DNA from 2 places in the Nosocomiicoccus ampullae genome. Region 2 is predicted to be linked to the other one. Evidence: a T-box and tRNA genes for the amino acid it is inferred to sense, from the RefSeq annotation. Region 2 holds a T-box; the other holds one or more tRNA genes.
What was found. The T-box of region 2 lies ahead of serS (serine--tRNA ligase). A T-box ahead of a tRNA ligase gene usually reads a tRNA of that ligase, here a tRNA-Ser.
Positions count from the first base shown of each region.

Region 1: it has a tRNA-Ser gene. The T-box ahead of serS (serine--tRNA ligase) is inferred to sense a tRNA for this amino acid. The anticodon was not compared.

Region 1 is NZ_CP079110.1:1,053,501-1,065,238, forward strand. Features, by position in the region: gene KPF49_RS05390 (hypothetical protein) at 1-303, opposite strand, end outside; gene KPF49_RS08125 (transglycosylase family protein) at 440-1,081, opposite strand; gene queE (7-carboxy-7-deazaguanine synthase QueE) at 1,452-2,192, opposite strand; gene queD (6-carboxytetrahydropterin synthase QueD) at 2,192-2,566, opposite strand; tRNA gene KPF49_RS05410 (tRNA-Ser) at 2,696-2,785, opposite strand; tRNA gene KPF49_RS05415 (tRNA-Asn) at 2,796-2,870, opposite strand; gene KPF49_RS05420 (thermonuclease family protein) at 3,162-3,755, opposite strand; tRNA gene KPF49_RS05425 (tRNA-Met) at 3,902-3,974, shown strand; tRNA gene KPF49_RS05430 (tRNA-Asp) at 3,985-4,060, shown strand; tRNA gene KPF49_RS05435 (tRNA-Phe) at 4,085-4,160, shown strand; tRNA gene KPF49_RS05440 (tRNA-His) at 4,166-4,238, shown strand; tRNA gene KPF49_RS05445 (tRNA-Gly) at 4,248-4,321, shown strand; tRNA gene KPF49_RS05450 (tRNA-Asn) at 4,329-4,400, shown strand; tRNA gene KPF49_RS05455 (tRNA-Glu) at 4,405-4,476, shown strand; tRNA gene KPF49_RS05460 (tRNA-Ser) at 4,530-4,617, shown strand; gene KPF49_RS05465 (ribonucleoside-diphosphate reductase subunit alpha) at 5,119-6,807, opposite strand; gene KPF49_RS05470 (ribonucleotide-diphosphate reductase subunit beta) at 6,827-8,173, opposite strand; gene KPF49_RS05475 (competence protein ComK) at 8,419-9,003, opposite strand; gene KPF49_RS05480 (TetR/AcrR family transcriptional regulator) at 9,209-9,787, shown strand; gene KPF49_RS05485 (purine-cytosine permease family protein) at 9,798-11,108, shown strand; gene KPF49_RS05490 (S-methyl thiohydantoin desulfurase family protein) at 11,114-11,738, shown strand, end outside.
Region 2 is NZ_CP079110.1:8,751-20,488, forward strand. Features, by position in the region: gene hutH (histidine ammonia-lyase) at 1-1,364, shown strand, start outside; gene KPF49_RS00040 (YjiH family protein) at 1,448-2,743, shown strand; gene hutU (urocanate hydratase) at 2,763-4,421, shown strand; gene hutI (imidazolonepropionase) at 4,421-5,659, shown strand; T-box leader at 5,708-5,903, shown strand; gene serS (serine--tRNA ligase) at 5,955-7,232, shown strand; gene KPF49_RS00060 (DUF2232 domain-containing protein) at 7,297-8,217, shown strand; gene KPF49_RS00065 (DHH family phosphoesterase) at 8,221-10,194, shown strand; gene rplI (50S ribosomal protein L9) at 10,194-10,640, shown strand; gene dnaB (replicative DNA helicase) at 10,652-11,738, shown strand, end outside.

The DNA.
Region 1 (11,738 bases), 500 kb from region 2:
GTGCTCAATAACTCCACGTGAGTCTACTGCTGGTTTTCCATATTCATAATCTGTCGTAAAGTCATAGCCTTCAATTGTAAAATCTTCAAATTGAAAAGGGTTTGCATTTATATTAACTACTCTAAATTGTAATACTCTCTTATTATTTTTATCAGAAGAACTCACATTATCGATTTCTAAATACGGTTGTGTTAATAACACTTGATCTTTCCCGCGATTTCTTATTGCTAAAACTGCGATTGTGATTGCAATTATCGCTAAAATAATTGAAAGTATACTAATTACATCTAAATTTATGCCCATTTATTTCACCACTCTTATGATTATAATATCAAAAAGAATACGAATAATGGTGTGTAAAGAACTTAAATTTAAAAATTAATGATTTAAGGCAATAAAAAAAGCATGTTTCAATTAAGAAACATGCTCAATTTCTATATTATAGGTTTGCACCACATACAGGCCAAGGTGATGATCCTCTTTGCTCGTATAACATTTGTGCACGCTTAGTTTGTTCAGCAGCTGATGCTTGTGAAGCTACTCCGCTTCCACCAACTGATTGCCAAGTTTGTGCATCAAATTGATATAAACCGTGGTAAGTACCACTTGGGTCTACTGCGCTAGCGTTTCCGCCTGATTCACATGCTGCAAGACCTGACCAGTTTAAACCGTTGTTTGAAGCTGGTGCAGATGCTTTAGGTTGTGCTGGAGCTGATGGTTGGTAATTTTCTTGAACTGGTGCGCTGTATTCAACGTTATCGTAGTTAGCTGTTTCGTTAACTTGAACATCATTATTTTGAACGTTGTTTACTGCTTCAGTTGCTTCACCTACTGGTGCATAGCTCCATTTCCATTCAAATCCGTTAGATTCAAAATTAAATGTGTACCCTTCTAAATCAAATGTAATATCGTAATTACCTTCTTGAATTGGTGCTTCATTTAAAGATTCTGGATTATTTATAGCAAGTTCAGCTAATTTAGCTTCGTCAACTTCAATTTCAGAAGCGTTTGCGTTAACTCCTGAAAATGCTGTTAAACCGATACCTAATGCTAAACCTGTAGTCATCATTGTTTTTTTCACTGTGAAATTCCTCCTAAGTTTTTTTAGATTCATTTCCTTCACGCATACTAATGTATCACGAATTAATATTTCTGTGGTTACAACAATATTAAGAAACAAGGCAAATTTTTACACTAAAATTACATGCGTGTTCTTTTACTAAAAACAGAAGATAAAATAAAAGCGCTACACCCTTAATAGCACACGGTTTAGATAATTTACAGACAGCTGTAACACTTTGTAACAATTGGATAAATTTTTTATAAAGTTTTTTTAAATTATTTATAAAAACCTTGTTTTTATCGCTTGAACTACGAATTATTTCATTTTGTTAAGGTAAAAAACAGTAAATGATGACACAGTATCTCTAATTATAATAGTAGATATTTAATCACACACCTCTTTCATTATCATAAATGAGTGCATGAAGTTGAGGTAATGGTTTAAAATCATTCGCTGCTGGATCATTTAATACTAAATCCCATAAATTCTTTAAATCATTTAAAAGTCTTTGACTTATATTTCCATCTTCATATGGATCTGGATTACCGACACTTACATAAAAGTCTCTATTATATTTTTTATATCTATTATGTACGTATTTCGCATATTCAAAATCTTCTTCATTAAATATAACTACTTTAAGTGAAAAATTTACGTTTCCTTTATTTAATTTATCAATAATATCATCTAAAATATTAAAGTTTATTTCCATATTAGAAGACGGTGGCTTTGGTGAAATTGTTAAATCGTCAATTTTTAGAAACCAATCTTGATAAATAGATCCTTGAGTTTCTAAGCCGACTTTCACACCGTCATTATGTAGCATATCAATAAGATCGTTCATTGGTTTATTAATTAATGCAGGGTTTCCACCTGTAATTGTTACATGATTATAATTTCTTACATTATCTATGTATCCAATTTCTTCTATTTCATCATATACTTCTTTCGCTGAAAGTACTCTTGCTTTTTCTTCTCCATTCCATGTAAATGCACTATCACACCAAGAACAAGAATAATCGCATCCACCAGTACGTACAAACATTGTCTTTCGACCAATGACCATACCTTCTCCTTGTATAGTTGGTCCAAAGATTTCCATAATTGGCATTTTCTTTTGTTCTCTCATTAGCGTAACTCCCTATATCTTGCCCATGTTTTCGGCGTTTCTGAAACTGCGACTTCTACAACGTTATCCATATTCAGCTCATTTTTAATTTTATCGTAGAAAAATTTAGCGATATTTTCGGATGTTGTTTTAAAATCAAACACATCATTAAGATGTCTATGATCGAGATTATCATCTATAAATACTTTAATCGGTTTTAATAACCCAAAATCAGTGACAAAACCATCATTATTCAGCTCATCAGAACCTAAAGTCACTTTAACAATATAATTATGACCATGTAATCTTTTACATTGATGACCCTCAGGCAAGTAATCGAGTTGATGGCTCGCACTAAAATGAAACTCTTTCGTTATCTCATAGTTATAAAACACAACTATATCCCCTTTCTAAAAAATCTAGTTCAACTAAATACATTGTAGCATTTAAAAAAAGGCAAAAAAATAAGACAGTTATGAAGATAACTGTCTTTCTAAGAGAACGAATTAATATTCGTGTTTGAGCGGGCACGGAGAGATTCGAACCCTCGCGCCGGAATGAACCGACCTACACCCTTAGCAGGGGCGCCTCTTCAGCCACTTGAGTACGTGCCCTTAATAAAAATGGCTCCGCAGGTAAGATTCGAACTTACGACCGATCGGTTAACAGCCGATAGCTCTACCACTGAGCTACTGCGGAATATTTAAATAACCAACATGTATTATTATAACAACATTTTAAGAAATAGCAATGCTAATTTAAAAAAAGTTTACGTAAAATTTAAAAAAGCAATGTAAAAGACTACATTGCTTAAAAATTTATTAGTTTAGCGAACAACTTCGAAATGAAAATGTAATCGGGGGGCGATTTGTTCATTTCATAATTTTATATTAGCACCCTTTTAAAAATAAAACAACTCTAATTGAGAAATTTATTCGTTTTTCTCAATTAGAGCGTTCATAATTTAGACATATTTAGAATTTTATCAACTTAATTATTATTCCACATACCCGCCTTTTTATTTTTTGCTTCATTTTCAGCTTGTTTCATCTTGTTTTCATAAGTAGTATTCGGCTCATACACATACTTTACTTCTGCTAAACCTTCTTTAACGAGTTGTTCGTTTACCATAGTGTCATCTGCAAAAACATAAACTAAATATCTATCATACTTATCGGTTGGTGATTGATCGAACATGACATATACATGCTCAGCGTTATCTAATAATTCCTCTACTCTATGTAATGCTTCACGTGCAAATGGCTCATCTTTCTCACCATTTTTTCTGCCGATTTCTGGTGTATCAATCAGTAAATATCTAAATGAGTAACTCTCATCATTAAAGTAAAAGCGCGTCGTATCTCCATCTATATGATAGTCAACTGTTACTTCATACTTTACAAGACTTTCGACATCGTTGATGTCTACTCCGTTTTCAACTATTTTAGGCTCTTCATATGTAAAGTATATAATTAGTAAAATTACAAAAGTAATTAATAATCCAGGTAACCCCATTTTTCTAAACTTTTTAAATGGATCTTTTCCTGGTTTATAAAAGTCGTTCATATTAAAATTTTTCTTCATATAAATCATCCTTAGTAAATTCTCAATCACAATTATACAAGATAACAGATGATTATACATTTTATTTTAAAAATTTGATAAAAACCTCTTGAAATTATTTATTCTTTTGTGTAATATATTATTCAGACGTTAAAAATTTACATTAACGCGGGATGGAGCAGTTGGTAGCTCGTCGGGCTCATAACCCGGAGGTCAGTGGTTCAAATCCACTTCCCGCAATTTTTTAATGGGTCCCGTGGTGTAGCGGTTAACATGCCTGCCTGTCACGCAGGAGATCGCGGGTTCGATTCCCGTCGGGACCGCCATTAAATATATAATAGTATAAACTAGGTTCTGTAGCTCAGTTGGTAGAGCATCTGACTGAAGATCAGAGTGTCGGCGGTTCGATTCCGTCCAGAACCACCATTATGGCGATTGTGGCGAAGTGGTTAACGCACCGGATTGTGGCTCCGGCATTCGTGGGTTCGATTCCCATCAGTCGCCCTTCTCTTTGCGGGTGTAGTTTAGTGGTAAAACCTCAGACTTCCAATCTGATGTCGGGAGTTCGATTCTCCTCACCCGCTCCATTATTATTCCGCAGTAGCTCAGTGGTAGAGCTATCGGCTGTTAACCGATCGGTCGTAAGTTCGAATCTTACCTGCGGAGCTTTGGCCCCTTGGTCAAGCGGTTAAGACACCGCCCTTTCACGGCGGTAACACGGGTTCGAGTCCCGTAGGGGTCATTAAAAAGGTTGTTCATAAGAACAACCTTATTTTTATATTTAATATTAATTTTGGGTAGGTGGCCGAGTGGCTGAAGGCGCACGCCTGGAACGCGTGTAAACGGCAACCCCGTTTCAAGGGTTCAAATCCCTTTCTACCCGTTTTTTAAAAGTATCAGTAACTAAATGGCTTTCTTATAGGTTTTATAATGCAATTAATATTTCTAAATTTATTTTTTGCCACCAAACTGCCACCATAAATATTTCTTTTTTCTTTTAGTATAAATGCTTTATATGTGCAATAAATTTAAAAAGAGTCACCGTATTACCTAGTAATTTTTACTTAATAACTAATTATTACAAAGTATACGATGGCTCTTTTTATTTTCTTACTCAATTTTAAATATATAACCTGCTTTTTATCCTCTTATTTACAAATAATTACGATCCGCATCCAAAATATGTTAAATATATCTAGTTATTTAACAAAAACCTCGCTGCTAATCATGATTATGTTAAATAAAATCATATACTTAACAAAAAACTACCAGACGCCTATAATTCTGTTAAATAAACCGAGATATCTAACAAAGCCCAAATATTTTTGTTAATTAAATACAAAAAACGCACCTCTTAACTAAAGTTAGGAGGTGCTTTATTATATTACGCTTCACAGTTAATACAAATTTTACTTAAGTTAAATTGTTGTGCAGCGTTTGTACCGTGTTGATAGTACAGTGATTTAATACCGTTCGCCCAAGCGAATAAGTGCAGTTCGTTTAATTCTTCCGCTGTAATATGACTTGGGTTTACCATGATATTTAATGATTGTCCTTGGTCGATGAATTGTTGTCTTGTTGATGCTTGTTCAATTACGTTATATTGGTTTAATTCACCAAATGTTTTAAATACTTCTTTTTCTTTTGCTGATAAAAAGTCTAAGTGCTGAACGGATCCGTCGTTATCACGAATGGATTTCATAATCTCTTCAGTATGCTTACCTTTTTCTTTTAATATCTCTTCAAGGTATGGGTTAATCATCGTCTTTTTAACTTTCGCTGTATCTACAACGAAGTAGTTTGACATGAATGGCTCAATTGATTTAGATACTTGTCCTAAGATGAATGAGCTTGACGTTGTTGGTGCAACTGCAAGTAATGTTGCATTACGTCTACCGTAGCCTTTAAGCATTTCTGGCTCGCCGAATTTTTCAGCAAGCTCTTCACTTGCTTTGTACGCACGTTTTCTCATGAATGAGAAAATCTGTGAGTTAATTTTATTCGCTTCAATACTTTCAAATGGAATCATATTCGCTTGTAAATATGAATGCCAACCGAGTACACCAAGACCTAATGCACGGTTTTCGACTGCGAATTTATACGCGCGTTTCATATGTTTAAATGCTGCACGTAGTTCTTCATCTTCAGAATCTCTCATAGATTCTAAGTCAGAGATAAATTCACTCATGACTGCGTCTAAGAAGTAAATCATTGTTTCTACTGCGTCAGTTTCTTTCCACTCATCATAACGTTCAATATTCATTGATGATAAGTTACATACAAATGACCAATCTTCTTTATTTGGAAGCATAATTTCTGAACAGAGGTTAGAGTTGTTAATTGTTAAGCCTTTGTCTTTGTATACGTCTACTGTGTCATTATTTGCGTTGTCATGGAAGAAGATGTACGGATAACCCATTTGAACACGTCTAGATAATAATTTTGCCCAAGTGTCACGTTTTTCTTCGTCACCTTTAATCATTTCTTCTAACCACTGATCTGTTACAGATACACCGTGTGTGAGCGTTTGAATTGGGTTACCTTCTGTACCAATATCTAAAAACTCATCGATATCACCGTGCTCAATTGGTAAATAAGGACTAAAGCGTCCGCGACGAACAGACCCCTGACTAATTGTATCTGTCACTTGTTCGAATAATTTCATAAAGTGAACTGAACCACTTGTATGTCCGTTATCTGTAATTTCCGAACCTCTTGGGCGAATGGCACCGAAGTATCCACTTGTTCCACCGCCGTATTTACTCATTAACGCAACTTCACTTGCTGTGTCCATAATTGATGGTACGTTGTCTTCAATGTATGATCCAAAGCAACTAATTGATAGTGCACGTTTTTTACCGAAGTTAGACCATACCGGACTAGATAATGAGTAAAAACCTCGGCTCATATAGTCGTAAAATTTGTCTGAGAATCCATCTATATTTAAAATCTCTTCTGCTTTGTCTGCGATATTTCTAATTCTTTGTTCTGGTGTTTCACCTTCAGATAAATACCCGCGTTCTAAAAATACGCGAGAATCTTCATTCAGCCAATAAAATGGTTGTTTAGCCAATTAAAATCCCCCTAATACATTACTTCATGTTATTGATGTCGAGCATTCTAAGTCGAATTGTTTGGTTAACTTCTTGTTTAGATTTACTTTCTAAATCAGAATTTGGAGAGAAAATCGTATCTCCACTTACTGATTGACTAAATTTCGTGTAGTTTACACTACGTTTATGAAGGAAGTCAGTGAGTTTTGTACCGATAACTTCATCATCAAACCATGTTGTCTCAGAAACAAGTTTTTCATCAACATCAAATAATTTTTCGTAACCGACTGATACGAGTGAGTTGTTTAAACGTTGTTTAACAAACTCTTTTACAACATCACTTGACATAAACTCAAGTTCACCTTCACCTAAAATCCAGTCGATTACTTTTTCTTCAGATTCATAAGCTTCTTTACATGCTCTATAAATCGCTTCTTCCATTTCCTCATCAAACCACTGAGGTTGTTCTTCACGAATTGTATTCACAATATCGATACCAAACATACCGTGAATTTGTTCCTCTTTAGAAGTTGCTTCGATAACGTTTGATAGTCCTTTAAACATATTTCTATGTTTGTTAAATGACATCATAATTAAGAACTGACTGAATAACGATACGTGTTCAGTAAATAATGAGAATAAGATCATCGATAATACATATTCTCTGTCATCTTCACTTCTTGCGTACTGAACCATACGTGTTAAGTAATCGACACGTTGTTTTAACGCAGGAATATCTTTAATTTTACTAAATTCATCATTCAGCCCTAAAATTTCTAATAAGTGACTATATGCATCCGCGTGACGCACTTCAGATTCACTAAAACTCGCACCTACCGCACCAATTTCATATTTTGGCATACGGTGATAAAGGTCACCCCAGAACGTTTTAACCGCAACTTCAACTTGAGAAATTGCAAGCATCGAACGTGTCACTGCAGTTTTCTCGTGTGGTAAGGCACCTTGCATGTAGTCCTGAATATCTGATGTATAGTTAAATTCAGTGTGAATCCAGTAAGAGTGTCGAATCGCATCCACATAAGAATATAAATCAGGATATTCAAACGGCTTCATTTCCGCCCTTCTTTCAAAAATGTCGCGCTTTCTCTTTTGCTTTTGACGATCTCTATAAATAATATATGCTCTTGCTGTATCTTTATAATCACTCTTCAGTAAAACATCTTCTACAACGTCTTGAATATACTCAACAGTAATAATATCTTCACTTTTCTCTAAAATTTCAACAACTTGATTTGTTAAATCATCAATCATCTCAGCCATACCCGGTTCGCCAGTTGCCTTATTGGCCTTAGACATCGCAATTGAAATCTTATCTTTATCGAAATTCACAATTTCGCCACTACGTTTTCTAATTTGTGTAATCAAAATTCCGACCTCATTTCTTTAAGTTTCGCTTATTAATTCTAACACTAATCGTCATTAAATCATACCTTATTTTAAAATTAAATTATATAAAAATACAACATATTGTGTTTATTTCTTTGTAAACCTTTTATTTAGCACAATATATAGAGCGTCACGTTAAGAGTTAATAATTACTTATCATCAAAATAAAAAACCCTTACGTCATTGAATCACTCAATATCCGTAAGGATTTTAAGTCAGAATATCTAATATACACTAAAATCAAATTGCTGCATATGTTTAAAATATTCGTGTCGTTTATATTCATCTAACATTAAGCTTTCTTTCAGAGAATACATCGATCTTTCTTTAAGTTCAGATTCTCTATAAAAAGCTTCACGCTTTAAACTCATTTTATAAAACAACTTCATAGCGTTCGAGTATTGTCGATCAAACTGATAATAACTCACTTCCACTAAAAATTCTTCTCCGTTATAAAAATAAACTTTTGTCGAACTACCCTCTTTCTCATAATCTTTGATATGTCGAATATTAAACCAAAGATTATATGCATTACGATCTGAAAACAGAGGGAAATAAATATAACTACCGAAAAAATCAATCATAATTGGTGGTTTAGAAATAATATTTGTCATATCTTTAGTCATTGCTTTTCTATGTATATAGTTAGAAGAAAACCTTAGACAATTCTCCTCCATTAACTTGTTAACAGACTTATTAATTTCATATTCCTCACCAGTAATTTCTTTCGCAACAGACATTTTTGTATTAAAGTAACTATCGGAAATAATGTACATTGTGTTTTTGTTAATTGTATAATAGCTCTTCATATTTTACATCCTCCATTATTTGTTAAATTATTATACAACATTTATTTATTTTTGTTAAATTTAATTTAACTTTATTGTTAATTTACTTATCATAGTCATTTTATTGATATTTAATTTTAAATATATCACTTAAATTTTCAGAAAATATTTACAAGTTTGAATATTCGTGATAATATACCTATCAAATGTTAGGTAGGTGATTTTTTTGAGTAAAAAACATGAAATCATTAATGTGACCATTGAAAATATCTCAAAATTTGGCATTGATGGTACTACTATGAAAAATATAGCTTTAGATAGTGAGATCAAATCAGCGAGTATTTATTACTTTTTTAAAAACAAGGAAGAATTAATTTTAGAATGTGTAGATGTCATATTAAATCGGCATTTAGATTCTTTAATTTCAGCAAATTTATTTAAAGAAAATATCAGCACCCTTGATTCTCTATATTTATTACTAGAAAACATAGTGGAATTTCATGAAAATAACCCAGTTGATACTATGGCTTATTTACAATTATTAAACTCCCATAATTCAGAAATTCAGGAGAAGATAAATAAATATCAACTTAAATATTTGAATTGGCTGGAAAATTCATTTGAACAAAAAATGTCAATCGAAGGGAATAATAAAGAAAAGAATAAATTACTTCTTGAATACGTAGTCCTTTTATCGAATGCATTGTTTTGGGAAAATATTGTTTATTCATCAGAAGATATGATAAAACGTTTGGATTTTGCTAAAAATTTACTTTTATATTCATTTGAAAAATTAAAAAAATGAGGTGTTTACTATGGAAGTTAGTGAAATAGAAAAAACTAACCTACTTGAAGATTATGAAATCGAACCTGTTCCCCAAGAAAAGCGACAAAGTTGGGTTAAGCTTTCATTAGTTTGGACTGCAGGTATTATTGCATTATCTGCGACTGCATTAGGAGGAGCACTTGGCAGTGGAATGAGTCTAGAACAAGCAATAATTTCAGCTGGAATTGGTGCATTCATACTGTCTCTATTAAATGCATTTTCTGGGTTTGTAGGTGATAGAACAGGATTATCTACTGCTATGGTGTCAACATTTGCGCTAGGTAGATATGGATCATTTCTTGTTTCTTTAGTCATTGCTATTTCTCTTTTTGGTTGGTTTGGAGTACAGCTTGATTTATTTGGTTCTAGTCTTTATGCAGTAATAAATTCCGTTTTTGGTATTGAGATTAACAAGGTTTGGTTGGTAATACTTGGTGGCATCTTAATGACAGTAACATCAATGATTGGTTATAAGGCACTTGAAAAACTAAGTCTTTTTGCCGTTCCATTACTTGCTTTCTTACTTATTGGTTCAGCATTCATCGTACTAAAAAATTATAACTTAACTGAATTAATTAATGCACCAATTACTGGAGAAACAATTTCATTTGGATCAGGTATTTCCATCATTATAGGATCACTAGCTATTGGAATAATAATAGCACCTGACTTTTCTAGATACTCAAAATCATCATCTGATACATTAATCGCTTCATTACTTAGTTATTTTTTAGGATATTTAATCGTTCTTGTTCTCGCTGTATTTTTAGCAAAAGCGACATCACAAACCGATGTAGTACAAATTATGATAAGTATCGGATGGGGAACAGGGGGTATGCTCGTATTAATCTTAGCTCAATGGACAACAAATAATACTAACCTTTACTCATCATCACTAGCTTTCTCTGTTGTATTTAAAAATATTCCTAAATATATAATTACTATTTTTGCAGGTATAGTCGGTACTTTATTCGCTATAACAGGTATATACGAAAACTTTATTACATTCTTAAATGTACTTAGTATTATGATACCTCCAGTCGGTGGTATATATGTAGCTGATTTTTTTATGAGACATTCAAAATATCACTATAGTTATATACCTCATATTATTAAATTTAATTATTATAGCATTATTATCTGGTTAGTTGCCGTTTTAGTGGCGTTATCCACATCACCTGCTCCAGTAGGTTTTGATATATTCAAATTAACAACAATTCCAGCTTTAGATGCTTATTTAATCGGATTAATACTTCAACTTATTGTAAGTAAATTTAACATAGATGTGAAAGGAAGATAAAAATTATGAGAATGATCGGCTTAGAAGAAATAGAGAAAATGGCACTTGGTGCTGCTTTACTTGGTACAGGTGGCGGCGGTGATCCTTACATAGGTAAACTTATGGCAAAACAAGCAATTGAAAAATATGGTCCAGTAAAATTAATTAGTTATAACGAATTAGATGACGATGATTTAGTGGTACCTTCAGCGATGATGGGAGCTCCATCTGTAATGGTTGAGAAAATACCTTCTGGTGATGAAGCAATTGCAGCATTTAAAGAACTAGAAAAAAACTTAGGTAAGAAGATCACTGCAACAATGCCTATAGAAGCTGGCGGTGTAAACTCATTGATTCCGATAGCCTTAGCAGCTACATTAGGTTTACCTATTGTTGATTCAGATGGTATGGGACGTGCATTTCCAGAATTACAAATGGTAACTTTCTTTTTAGATGGTATTAATGCATCACCAATGGTGTTAACAGATGAGAAGAAAAATGCAACATTAGTCAACGCAATCGATGGAGTCTACGCGGAGAAAATTGCTCGTTCAGTAACAATGGTATCTGGAGGCTCTGTACTAGATGCCATCTACCCTATGACTGGTAAAAATGTTAAAGAAAGTGCTATTCACGATACATTAACACTTG
Region 2 (11,738 bases):
AGATTGTAGAAAACATTATTAACGATGGACAAACAATCTACGGAATCACAACTGGATTTGGATTATTCAGTGACGTTTTAATATCAAAAGAAAAAACAGCACAACTTCAAACGAATTTAATTCGTTCGCATGCAGTGGGGGTTGGAAATCATTTAAATGAAACGACTGCTCTACTTATGATGATTTTACGTCTAAATACAATGTTAAAAGGTCATTCGGGGGTTCGTGTCGAACTTGTCGAACAGTTAAAAACATTTATTAATAAACGTATTATTCCAGTAATTCCTGAACAAGGGTCATTAGGTGCTTCAGGAGACCTTGCCCCTCTTTCACATATGGCATTACCGCTCATAGGTGAAGGAGAAGTGTTTAAAGATGGTAATATTGTTAAAACAAGACAAGTTTTAAAAGAATTATCAATCGAACCGATTGAGCTTGCTGCAAAAGAAGGCCTCGCTTTAATCAATGGCACACAAGCAATGACAGCAATAGGAACTATTACATATATCGAATCAGAGAAGTTGATGGAGGACAGTTTATGGATTTCATCATTAACTCTTCAAAGCTTACGCGGTATTATTGACGCATTTGATGAAAAAATCCACCGAGCACGTGGCTATGATGAGCAAATTTACGTAGCAAAAAAGATGAAAGAGTACTTAGAAAACTCACAGCTTACGACACATCAAGGTGAATTACGTGTTCAAGATGCATATTCACTTCGTTGTATACCTCAAGTACATGGTGCGAGTTTTCAAACACTAAAGTATGTTAAAGAAAAATTAGAAATAGAAATGAACGCAGCAAATGATAATCCGTTAATTTTTAATGAGCGAGAAGTATACTCTGGTGGGAACTTTCATGGTCAGCCAATTGCGATTTCAATGGACTTATTAAAAATCGGTGTTGCTGAAATTGCAAATATCTCAGAAAGACGTATCGAACGTTTAGTTAATCCGGATTTAAATGATGGCTTACCTGCATTTTTAAGCCCTGAAGAAGGTCTTCAATCTGGTGCAATGATTTTACAATATATGGCAGCGAGCTTAGTTTCAGAAAACAAAACACTCGCCCACCCAGCGTCTGTCGACTCAATTCCATCAAGCGGAAACCAAGAGGATCACGTATCAATGGGAACAATTGGCGCAAGACATGCACGAGATATTGTGAAAAATGTACGATATGTACTTGCAACAGAGTTATTTATCGCGTTAAGTGCAGTAGAAATCCGCGGATCAGACAAACTATCACCAAAGACGAAAGAAAAATTCGACGAATATCATCAAATTGTGGACTTTATTAATCAAGATCGCAAATTTTCAGATGATATTAAACATCTAGCAGATGCCCTAGCTTTTGTGTAATTAAAATTTTAAAAATGAAAGCGCTTAAAAGGAGGGGTTTTATGCCGAAAAACTTTTCAGAAGTAAAAATCTCTAAAGAAACAATGGATCAACAAGAATCAAAAAAGATTTGGCGTTTTTTTGTCTATAGTTTAATCGGTATATTCATTTTTTTCATACCAATTACGATTGGGGAAAAGAATTCTATTATACTCGATCACTTAGTATCTTTCATTCGTATGACATTCGCGGATATTGAAATGTACTATACATGGGTAGTAATTATAGTCGGGGCGATATTGCCTTTTATATTAAAACAGACAAAAACGATTTCAGATAAGATTTTTACTGGTATCAAACTGTTTGGACTCGTTATTGGAACTATGGTGGTATTTAATTTTGGACCGAGTGTTGTACTTCAAGATAATATCGGAAAGTTTCTATATAACTCGCTCGCAATTAACTTAAGCATTTTAATACCAATTGGTGGCGCGCTACTCGCGTTAGTAGTTGATTATGGATTACTTATTTTTATGGGTGTTTTACTTGAACCAATTATGCGACCGATTTTTAGAACACCTGGTAGGTCAGCAATTGATGCTGTTGCTTCATTTGTTGGAAGCTATTCTATCGGACTATTAATCACAAGTCGTGTCTATAAAGAAGGACTCTACTCTAAACGTGAATCACTCATTATCGCGACAGGGTTTTCAACAGTTTCTGTAACTTTTATGATTGTTATCGCAAATACGTTAGATATGATGGACCACTGGCTACTCTACTTCTGGTGGACATTAATTATTACGTTTTTAGTGACGGCAATTTCTGTGAGGATTCCTCCAATTTCTACAGAAAAAGATGAATTTTATGGTGGTGTCAATAAAAACGTTGTTGAACGCTTTGATACAAATCGATTTCAATATGCTTGGTATAAAACTAAACAAGCCTCATTTGAATTTGAAACACTCGGAAAATCGATTTGGAAAAATTTTTTCGATGCATTACGTATGATGACATCAATTGTACCGTCGATACTAGCGATTGGTTTTATCGGACTTGTATTAGCAGAATATACACCAATTATTCACTGGTTATCATTTATTTTTTACCCAGTATTATTTTTCTGGCCGATTGACAATATTGCTTTAATTGCAGATGCTGCGACAATCTCACTTATTGAAATGTTCTTACCAGTACTACTTGTTACTGAAGCGGCACTTCAAACGAAATTTATTGTGGCAGTTGTATCGGTATCTGCAATTATTTTCTTATCTGGTTTAGTACCAGCGATTTTAAGTACAGATTTAAAAATTTCATTTTGGAAACTTATGGTTATTTGGTTCATTCGTGTGGCACTTACATTAATCATTACAATACCAATATCCATATTACTATTTTAAATTTAAGGAGTGTTTATAGATGTCAAGAAATATTCGAGCTAAAAAAGGTTTAGAAATTGAGTGTAAAGGATGGGAACAAGAAGCGGCTTTACGCATGTTATACAATAACTTAGATCCTGAAGTTGCGGAGCATCCAGAAGATTTAGTTGTTTACGGTGGAATTGGTAAGGCAGCACGTAACTGGGAAGCGTTTGATGCAATTGTTGATACGTTAAGAGAATTAGAAGACGATGAAACAATGCTTGTTCAGTCAGGTAAACCAGTTGCGGTATTTAAAACACACGATGAAGCACCACGTGTACTTATTTCAAACTCAGTCATCGTACCTAAATGGGCAAATTGGAATCACTTTAACGAACTTGATAAAAAAGGATTAATAATGTACGGTCAAATGACTGCAGGATCTTGGATTTATATCGGATCTCAGGGGATTGTTCAAGGTACGTATGAATCATTTGCAGAACTCGCAAATCAGCATTACGGGGGTACCTTAAAGGGTACGATTACTTTAACTGCTGGTCTCGGAGGTATGGGTGGTGCACAGCCACTAGCTGTATCGTTTTGTGAAGGTGTATCAATTAACGTAGAAGTTGATAAATCGAGAATTGAAAAACGTATCGAGACTGGTTACTGTGACGTCATGATTGAGGACTTAGACGAGGCATTAAAAGTCGCTGAAGAAGCGAGAGATGAAGGACGTAATTTATCTATTGGATTATTAGGTAATGCAGCGGAAATTTTACCTAAAATTTTAAATAGTGATACGAGAATAGATGTCGTCACAGACCAAACAAGTGCACATGATCCGTTAAACGGCTATGTACCTAAGGACTATTCACTAGAAGAAGCAAGAAAACTACGTAAAGAAAACCCTGAAAAGTATGTAGAGTTATCTACAGCATCAATCGCTACACATGTTGAAGCGATGCTTGGATTTAAGGAGAAAGGTGCGATTGTCTTTGATTACGGAAATAACATTCGTCAGGTTGCGTATGATTATGGTGTGAAAAATGCATTTGACTTTGGAGGGTTCGTGCCACTATTCATTCGACCGTTATTCTGTGAAGGTAAAGGACCATTTAGATTTGCTGCTTTATCAGGAGACCCTAAAGATATTGAAGCAGCAGATAAAAAAATGCGTGAATTATTCCCAGATAATGAAAAGTTAATTCGATGGTTAGATATGGCTGAAGAACGTATTCACTTCCAAGGGTTACCGTCACGTATCGCTTGGTTAGGGTACGGTGAACGTGCGAAAATGGGATTGGCTTTAAATGAAATGGTTCGTTCAGGTGAAATTAGTGCACCAATTGTTATTGGTCGAGATCATTTAGATTCTGGATCAGTTGCGAGTCCAAACCGTGAAACTGAGTCTATGAAAGATGGTAGTGATACAGTTGGTGACTGGGCGATATTAAATGCTTTAATTAACACAGCAGCTGGTGGATCATGGATTTCATTCCACCACGGTGGTGGTGTTGGTATGGGATACTCATTACATGCAGGAATGGTCGTCGTTGCAGACGGAACTGATAAAGCAGCAAAACGGTTAGAAAGAGTATTAACTACAGATCCGGGTATGGGAGTAGTAAGACATGTTGACGCAGGCTATGATATTGCAATTGAAACAGCGAAAAAGAATAACATGAATATTCCAATGTTAAAGGAGAATAGATAATGTCGACAACAATTATTAAAAATATTGGTGAATTAGTATTACCGAAAAAAACGTCACACGCATTAAAAGGTAAAGAGATGGACGAATTATTAATCGTAAAAGATGCAATAGTCGTCATTGAAGACGGAAAAATCGTCTACAGTGGTGAAAAAACAGATGAATATGTGGCTGATAAAGAAATCGATGCGGAAGGTAAACTCGTTACACCAGCACTCGTTGATCCGCATACCCATGTTGTTCATGGTGGATCACGTGAGCACGAACTATCTTTAAAAATTCAAGGCGTTGATTATTTAGAGATTTTAGAGCAAGGTGGCGGTATTTTAAACACTGTTGAAGCGACCCAGAAAGCTTCGTTTGATGAGTTACTAGATAAAGCATCTAAAAATATTATAAGAATGATTCAACATGGTGTACTAACAGTTGAATCTAAAAGTGGATATGGACTCGACCAAGAAAATGAGTTAAAACAGTTAAAAGTATCACATGCACTTGAAGAAAAATTCCCAATTGAAATGAAACACACTTATCTAGGGCCACATGCTGTACCTAAAGGTAGAGAAAACGAAGAATTCTTACAAGAAATGACAGATTTACTGAAAGATGAAGAAATTAAAAAGCTTTCTGATTTTGCGGATATATTTACTGAAACAGGTGTATTCAGTGTTGATGAGTCTAGACGTTATATGGAATTAGCAAAAGAAGCGGGTTATGATTTAAAAATTCACGCCGATGAAATCGATCCACTCGGTGGTTTAGGCCTTGCCATCGAACAAGGTGCAGTAACTGCGGATCACTTAGTTGCCGCTTCAGATAAAGATAAGAAAGCATTAAAAGATAGCAATACAATTGCTGTACTACTTCCTGGAACAACGTTTTACTTAGGCAAAGATGAATACGCAGACGCTCGTGGTATGATTGATAATGGAGGGGCTGTAGCACTTGCGACGGACTTTAACCCGGGAAGCTGTGTGACAGATAACCTACAAATGATTATGACAATCGGTGCAATTAAATTAAGAATGACACCAAAAGAAGTATGGAATGCAGTCACAGTAAACGCAGCACACGCGATTAAAAGTAACCGTGGAACGTTAGACGCTGGTGATGACGCAAATCTTGTGATTTGGAACGCACCAAATCATGAATATGTACCGTATCACTATGGAGTGAACCATGCATCCAAAGTATTTGCAAATGGTAAACTCGTATTCGAACAACGAGGACTCAATTTATAGTCGTTCTTGAAACTATTTTAAAAAGTTATTATAATTAAGATAATCAAATAATATTTACTTGTGAGATGCAGTAGCATCACCCCTACTTTTAGAGAGACTATGGTTGGTGAAAATAGTTAGTAGATGATGTGAATTTCTATCTCTAAATATGCAAGTAAACGAAGTTTACTTCGTTTTTAAATGAGATGCATACGTTAATCGTATGTAATTAGGGTGGCAACGCGTATATAACCACGTCCCTTTTGTATATTGGGACGTGGTTTTTTGTATCTTCAGGTAAATTAGGAGGAATAAAATGCTAGATATTAAATTTATTCGTAACAATCCAGACGTTGTAAAAGAAAAGACGAAAAAGCGTGAAATGGATCCAGTCGTTATCGACGAACTTCTTGAGTACGATGAAAAGCGTCGTGCATTATTAAAAGAAACAGAAGAATTAAAAGCTGAACGTAACAAAGTGTCTCAAAATATTGCAGAGAAAAAACGTAACAAAGAAGATGCTGACGAAGATATTAAAGCAATGCAAGAAGTTGGTAAGCGTATTTCTGATATTGACGGTGAGTTAAAAGACGTCGAGTATGAGTTAAACTATCGTTTAGATCGTCTGCCAAACTTAATTAATGATGAAGTTCCAGTGGGTAAAGATGACTCAGAAAACGTTGAAATCCGCCGCACTGGCGAGCAAACAAAATTCGATTTCGAACCAAAACCACACTGGGAATTACTGGATGAACTAAAAATGGCAGATTTTGAACGTGCGTCAAAAGTATCTGGCTCACGCTTTGTATATTTAACTGGTGACGGTGCACGTTTAGAACGCGCATTAATGAATTTCATGCTAGATGTGCATAGAGAAAACGGTTATAAAGAAATGATGACACCGCAAATTGTTCGTGGTGATGCGATGTATGGTACAGGTCAATTACCAAAATTTGAAGAAGACTTATTCAAAATTCAAGATGAGTCAATGTACACTATTCCAACTTCAGAAGTGACATTAACAAACTATTTTGCAAATGAAATTTTACCAATTGAAGACGTACCGACAAAATTTGCAGCGTCAACTGCTTGTTTCCGTAGTGAAGCGGGTTCTGCTGGACGTGACACGCGAGGACTTATTCGCCTTCACCAATTTAACAAAGTTGAAATGATGCGCTTTGAAAAACCAGAAGATTCATTTGAAGTTTTAGAAGAAATGACTGGTCATGCTGAAAATATTTTAAACTTATTAGAAATCCCGCATCGTACAGTGATTTTATGTACAGGTGATATTGGATTTGGATCAGCAAAAACATACGACGTTGAAGTTTGGTTACCTCAATATGGGGATTACAGAGAAATTAGTTCAATTTCAAATATGACAGATTTCCAAGCACGTCGTGCGAACATCCGCTTCAAACGAGATAAAGATGCAAAACCAGAGTATGTGCACACGTTAAACGGTAGTGGTTTAGCAGTTGGACGTACGATGGCAGCAATTATTGAAAACTACCAAAATGAAGATGGCTCTGTAACGATTCCAGAAGTACTTCGCCCTTACATGGGTGGTCAATCTATCATCGAAAAGGTATAATAAAAGTATTGAATGCTCCTATTCTATAGGAGCATATTTTTTATAAGTTTAGGGTGTGTAATTTTTGAAAGAAGATATACCTTATTTAAAAATTATTACAGCACTTGTAGTCAGTCTTATACATTTTATTCTTACAGACTATACAATTGTGCTAGGATTTTTAATTATTCCTTTTGTCATATACTTATTGTTAGATATTAAATTACAATCTGACCGTTTGTTTTTTATGACGGTGTTTATTATATGGGTACCTACATTATTTGTATTTTCAATACTATCGTTTATTACGTTTATCGTGATAATATGTTCGGTCATGTTAATTGAAGCGACATTAAAGCAAAAATTTACTCAAGAAGTTACACTCACGTACTTAACATTTTTAATGGGGATTTTATCGTTAGCGAGTGTATTAATACTACAAGCATTTAATGTCATTCCGTCATTTGACAAAGTGAGAATGTTAGTGACATCTTGGTATGAAGGTCAAATCGACGAGGTATCAAGTATTACTGGCCAAGAAGTCGATGTTGAAACGATCGTTTCAGCAATTCAGGATTTCTTTATATTAATACCTTCACAATTTTTTGTGATTGCATTTGTTATTGCGTTATATACGATATTAATGATTCGAGTACTCTCAAAAGATAAAGAAGAGTTATGGACATACTTACCATTTAGTAAGTGGCAATTCCCTAGAAACATTGCATATGTATACTTTGGTGTGATGATTTTAACACTATTTCAAGATTCGTTAAGTGATCCAATTTATTCAGTCGTTGTAAACTCAATGGTTATACTTGAATGGGTCATTTATATTCACGGGTTAGCGTTTATTTTATTCTTCTTAAAAAGTAAAGAATTAAAAACACCGTGGATTGTAGTTGTTATGGTATTTTCAATATTACTTAAACCAATTACGTTATTTGTTGGTTTTATCGATATGTTATTTAAATTTAGACAACGCATAGAGTCAGGAGGGAGATAGCACATGTTCAAAGTACTCGATAAGAAGTTGATATTAATACCGTTTGGTATTATCTTGTTGCATATTTTAATTTTGAGTACGTTTATATTTGTGAATCACTTTAGTTTCGGTGTCATTAGCTTTTTAGTGAGTGCGATTCTCTTAGCGCTTGTCTATATATATGCAAATAAGTGGCTGAGTTTATCTGAAGAAAATTTAAGAGTGTTAGCAGATGATATCGCGAAAGGTAAAGAATACACAGTTGATCATATGCCAATTGGTATGGTCATGTTAAACGATGACGACGAAATTATATGGATGAACGAATACATGCAAGAGCACATGCCTGAAGAATTTTATAATGAACCGATTAATACGACTTTTCCAAATCTATTAACGATGATTAAAACAAATAATCTGAATCAAACTGAAACTCAGTATGGTGATAAGTCGTATAAAGTGTACTATGAAGAAGACTTATCAATACTTCACTTTATCGATATTACAAATGAAAAAGAACTTAAAGAAAAGTTAGAAGAAGAACGACCTGTCATAGGAATTCTATTTTTAGATAACTATGATGACGTCACACAAAATATGACAGAAAACTTAAAAAGTGAACTAAATAATCTCATTACGTCGACAATTAATGAATGGGCAGAAGAGCATCATGTATATATTCGTAGATTTTCTAATGACCGCTTCATGATTGCAATGAAAAATGTGAGTTTAGAAGAAGTCGAAGATTCTCGTTTCCAACTTCTCGATAAAGTACGTGAATCGACAGAAGAGATTGGAGCACAAATTACACTTTCAATCGGACTTGGTGAGGGTTCGACAGATTATATTGAAGTCGGCCAACTTGCCCAATCTGCTTTAGACCTTGCACTTGGACGTGGTGGTGACCAAGTTGCGATTAAATCAGTGAACGGCTCTGCTCGATTTTACGGTGGTAAAACAGATCCAATGGAAAAACGTACGCGTGTTAAAGCACGTGTTATGGCACACGCACTTCGAGATTTACTCCTCGAAGGTGAAAATGTCCTAATTATGGGACATAAAAACCCTGACGTTGACTCAATTGGAGCGAGTATTGGTGTTGCGAAAATCGCAAAATCAAACGGAATCGACGCACACATTGTTTTAAATGAAACAGATTTAGATGATACACTTACACGTATGATGAATGAAGTAAGAGATCACGAACATATTTATGATACGTTTATTTCATCAGAAGATGCATTTGACTTGATGACGCCTGGTACGACAGTTGTCGTCGTTGATACGCATAGACCTTCTATGGTACTCGACACAGATATTTTAAACAAAGCGACACGTAAAGTTGTGATTGACCACCATAGACGTGCCGATGAAATGATCTCTAACCCACTTCTTGTGTATATGGAACCATATGCTTCAAGTGCGTGTGAACTTGTTGCAGAGTTACTTGAGTATCAATATCAAGAAAATAAAATGTCACGCTTAGAAGCGACAATTATGTTAACAGGTATTATTGTCGATACGAGAAACTATACGCTAAGAACAGGAAGTCGTACGTTTGACGCTGCAAGTTATTTACGTTCAAACGGTGCTGACCCAGTTCTTGCACAAACATTCTTAAAAGATGATATCGATACATTTATCGCACGTAGTGATTTAATTAAATCTGCTGAAATTGATTCAGATGGTATCGCAATCGTTAAAGCAGACCAAACGATGACATATCACCCAGTGACAGTCGCACAAGCTGCAGACTCATTACTGCAAATTGAAGGAGTGCGTGCATCATTTGTAATCGCAACGCGTGAAGATGATTCAATCGGGATTTCTGCACGTTCTTTAGGTGATATTAACGTTCAAATTATTATGGAAGAACTCGGCGGTGGTGGTCATTTAACAAACGCCGCAACAAGACGTACCGACGTCACGATGGACGAGTTATACGATGAACTTAAAGGTGTAATCGATCAACTGAAAGATATTAGGAGTGAAGATTAATGAAAGTTATTTTATTAAAAGATGTAAAAAACATTGGTAAAGCTGGAGAAGTAAAAGACGTTGCAGCAGGATATGCACAAAACTTCTTATTCAAAAAAGGATTTGCTGAAGAGGCAACTCCAAGTAACTTACAAAAGTTAGAAGAACAAAAAGAAGCAAAAAAACAAGAAGCACGTGAAGAATTAGAAGAAGCAAAAGAGTTAAAAGAAAAATTAGAAGACATCGAAGTCACAATTAAAATGAAGTCTGGAGAAGACGGACGTTTATTTGGTTCGGTCAGTACAAAACAAGTTGTTGAAGCATACAAAAAAGAGCATGACATTAAACTCGACCGCAGAAAATTAGACATGCCAGAACCATTAAAAGCATTAGGATACCACAAAGTAGATATTAAACTACATCATGAAGTTACGGCAGTACTTAAAATTCACGTTGTTGAACAGTAAGAGGTGTAGTCATGGAAAATAACAGTAATTTTCCGCGTCAAATGCCGCATAGTACCGACGCAGAGCAAGCTCTGCTCGGTGCTATTTTAATTGACCCAGAAATATTTTTAGATGTTGAAACGACTGTTGATGTTGAAGACTTTTACGAGCGCTCACACCAAATGATTTTTACGAGTATGCAAGATTTAACAAAAGAAAGTAAAAAGATTAGTCCGCTTCATTTAATGGAAGATTTTAAATCAAAAAATATCGTTAATGATATTGGAGGATTATCATACCTTACAAAATTATTTGATATGTCCCCGACTTCTTCAAATTGGGAAGAGTATGCTGAAATCATTCAGAGAAACTCACTCAGACGCACGATTATTAAAAAAGCAGAGCGTTTATCTACAGATAGTTTTAACGCTGAAACAGATATCGAAGACTTAATTGCAGAAGCGGAAACATCAATGCTTGATATCGAGCAAAATAAAAGACGTGACAGCTTTAAAACGATGAAAGATGTCGTAGTACAAATCTTTACAGAACTCGATGAACAGTCTGGTAAAGACAATACAGGTGTTACAGGAATTCCAACTGGTTACCGTCAGCTCGATAAAATGACGAGTGGCTTACAACCAAACGATTTAATTATTATCGCTGCCCGTCCATCGATGGGTAAAACTGCATTTGCATTAAATATCGCTGAAAACGTCGGAATGTCGAGTGCGAATGATTATACTGTTGCGATATTTTCTCTCGAGATGGGGGCTGAACAGCTTGCAACACGTATGATTTCTAGTGTTGGACATATTGATTCAGCTAGTTTACGTAACAGACAGTTAAATCAAGAAGAATGGGATAATTTAGCACACGTTACAGGTAAGTTATCTGATACGAATATTTTTATTGACGATACTCCAGGAATTCGAGTCAATGAAATTCGATCAAAGTGTATTAAGCTAAAAGCACAACACGGTCTAGATCTAATCATCATCGACTATTTACAACTCATCCAAGGCACAGGGCGAAATCGCGGGGAAAACCGTCAACAAGAAGTATCTGAAATTTCACGTATGTTAAAAGCACTTGCACGTGAAATGGAGTGCCCAGTTA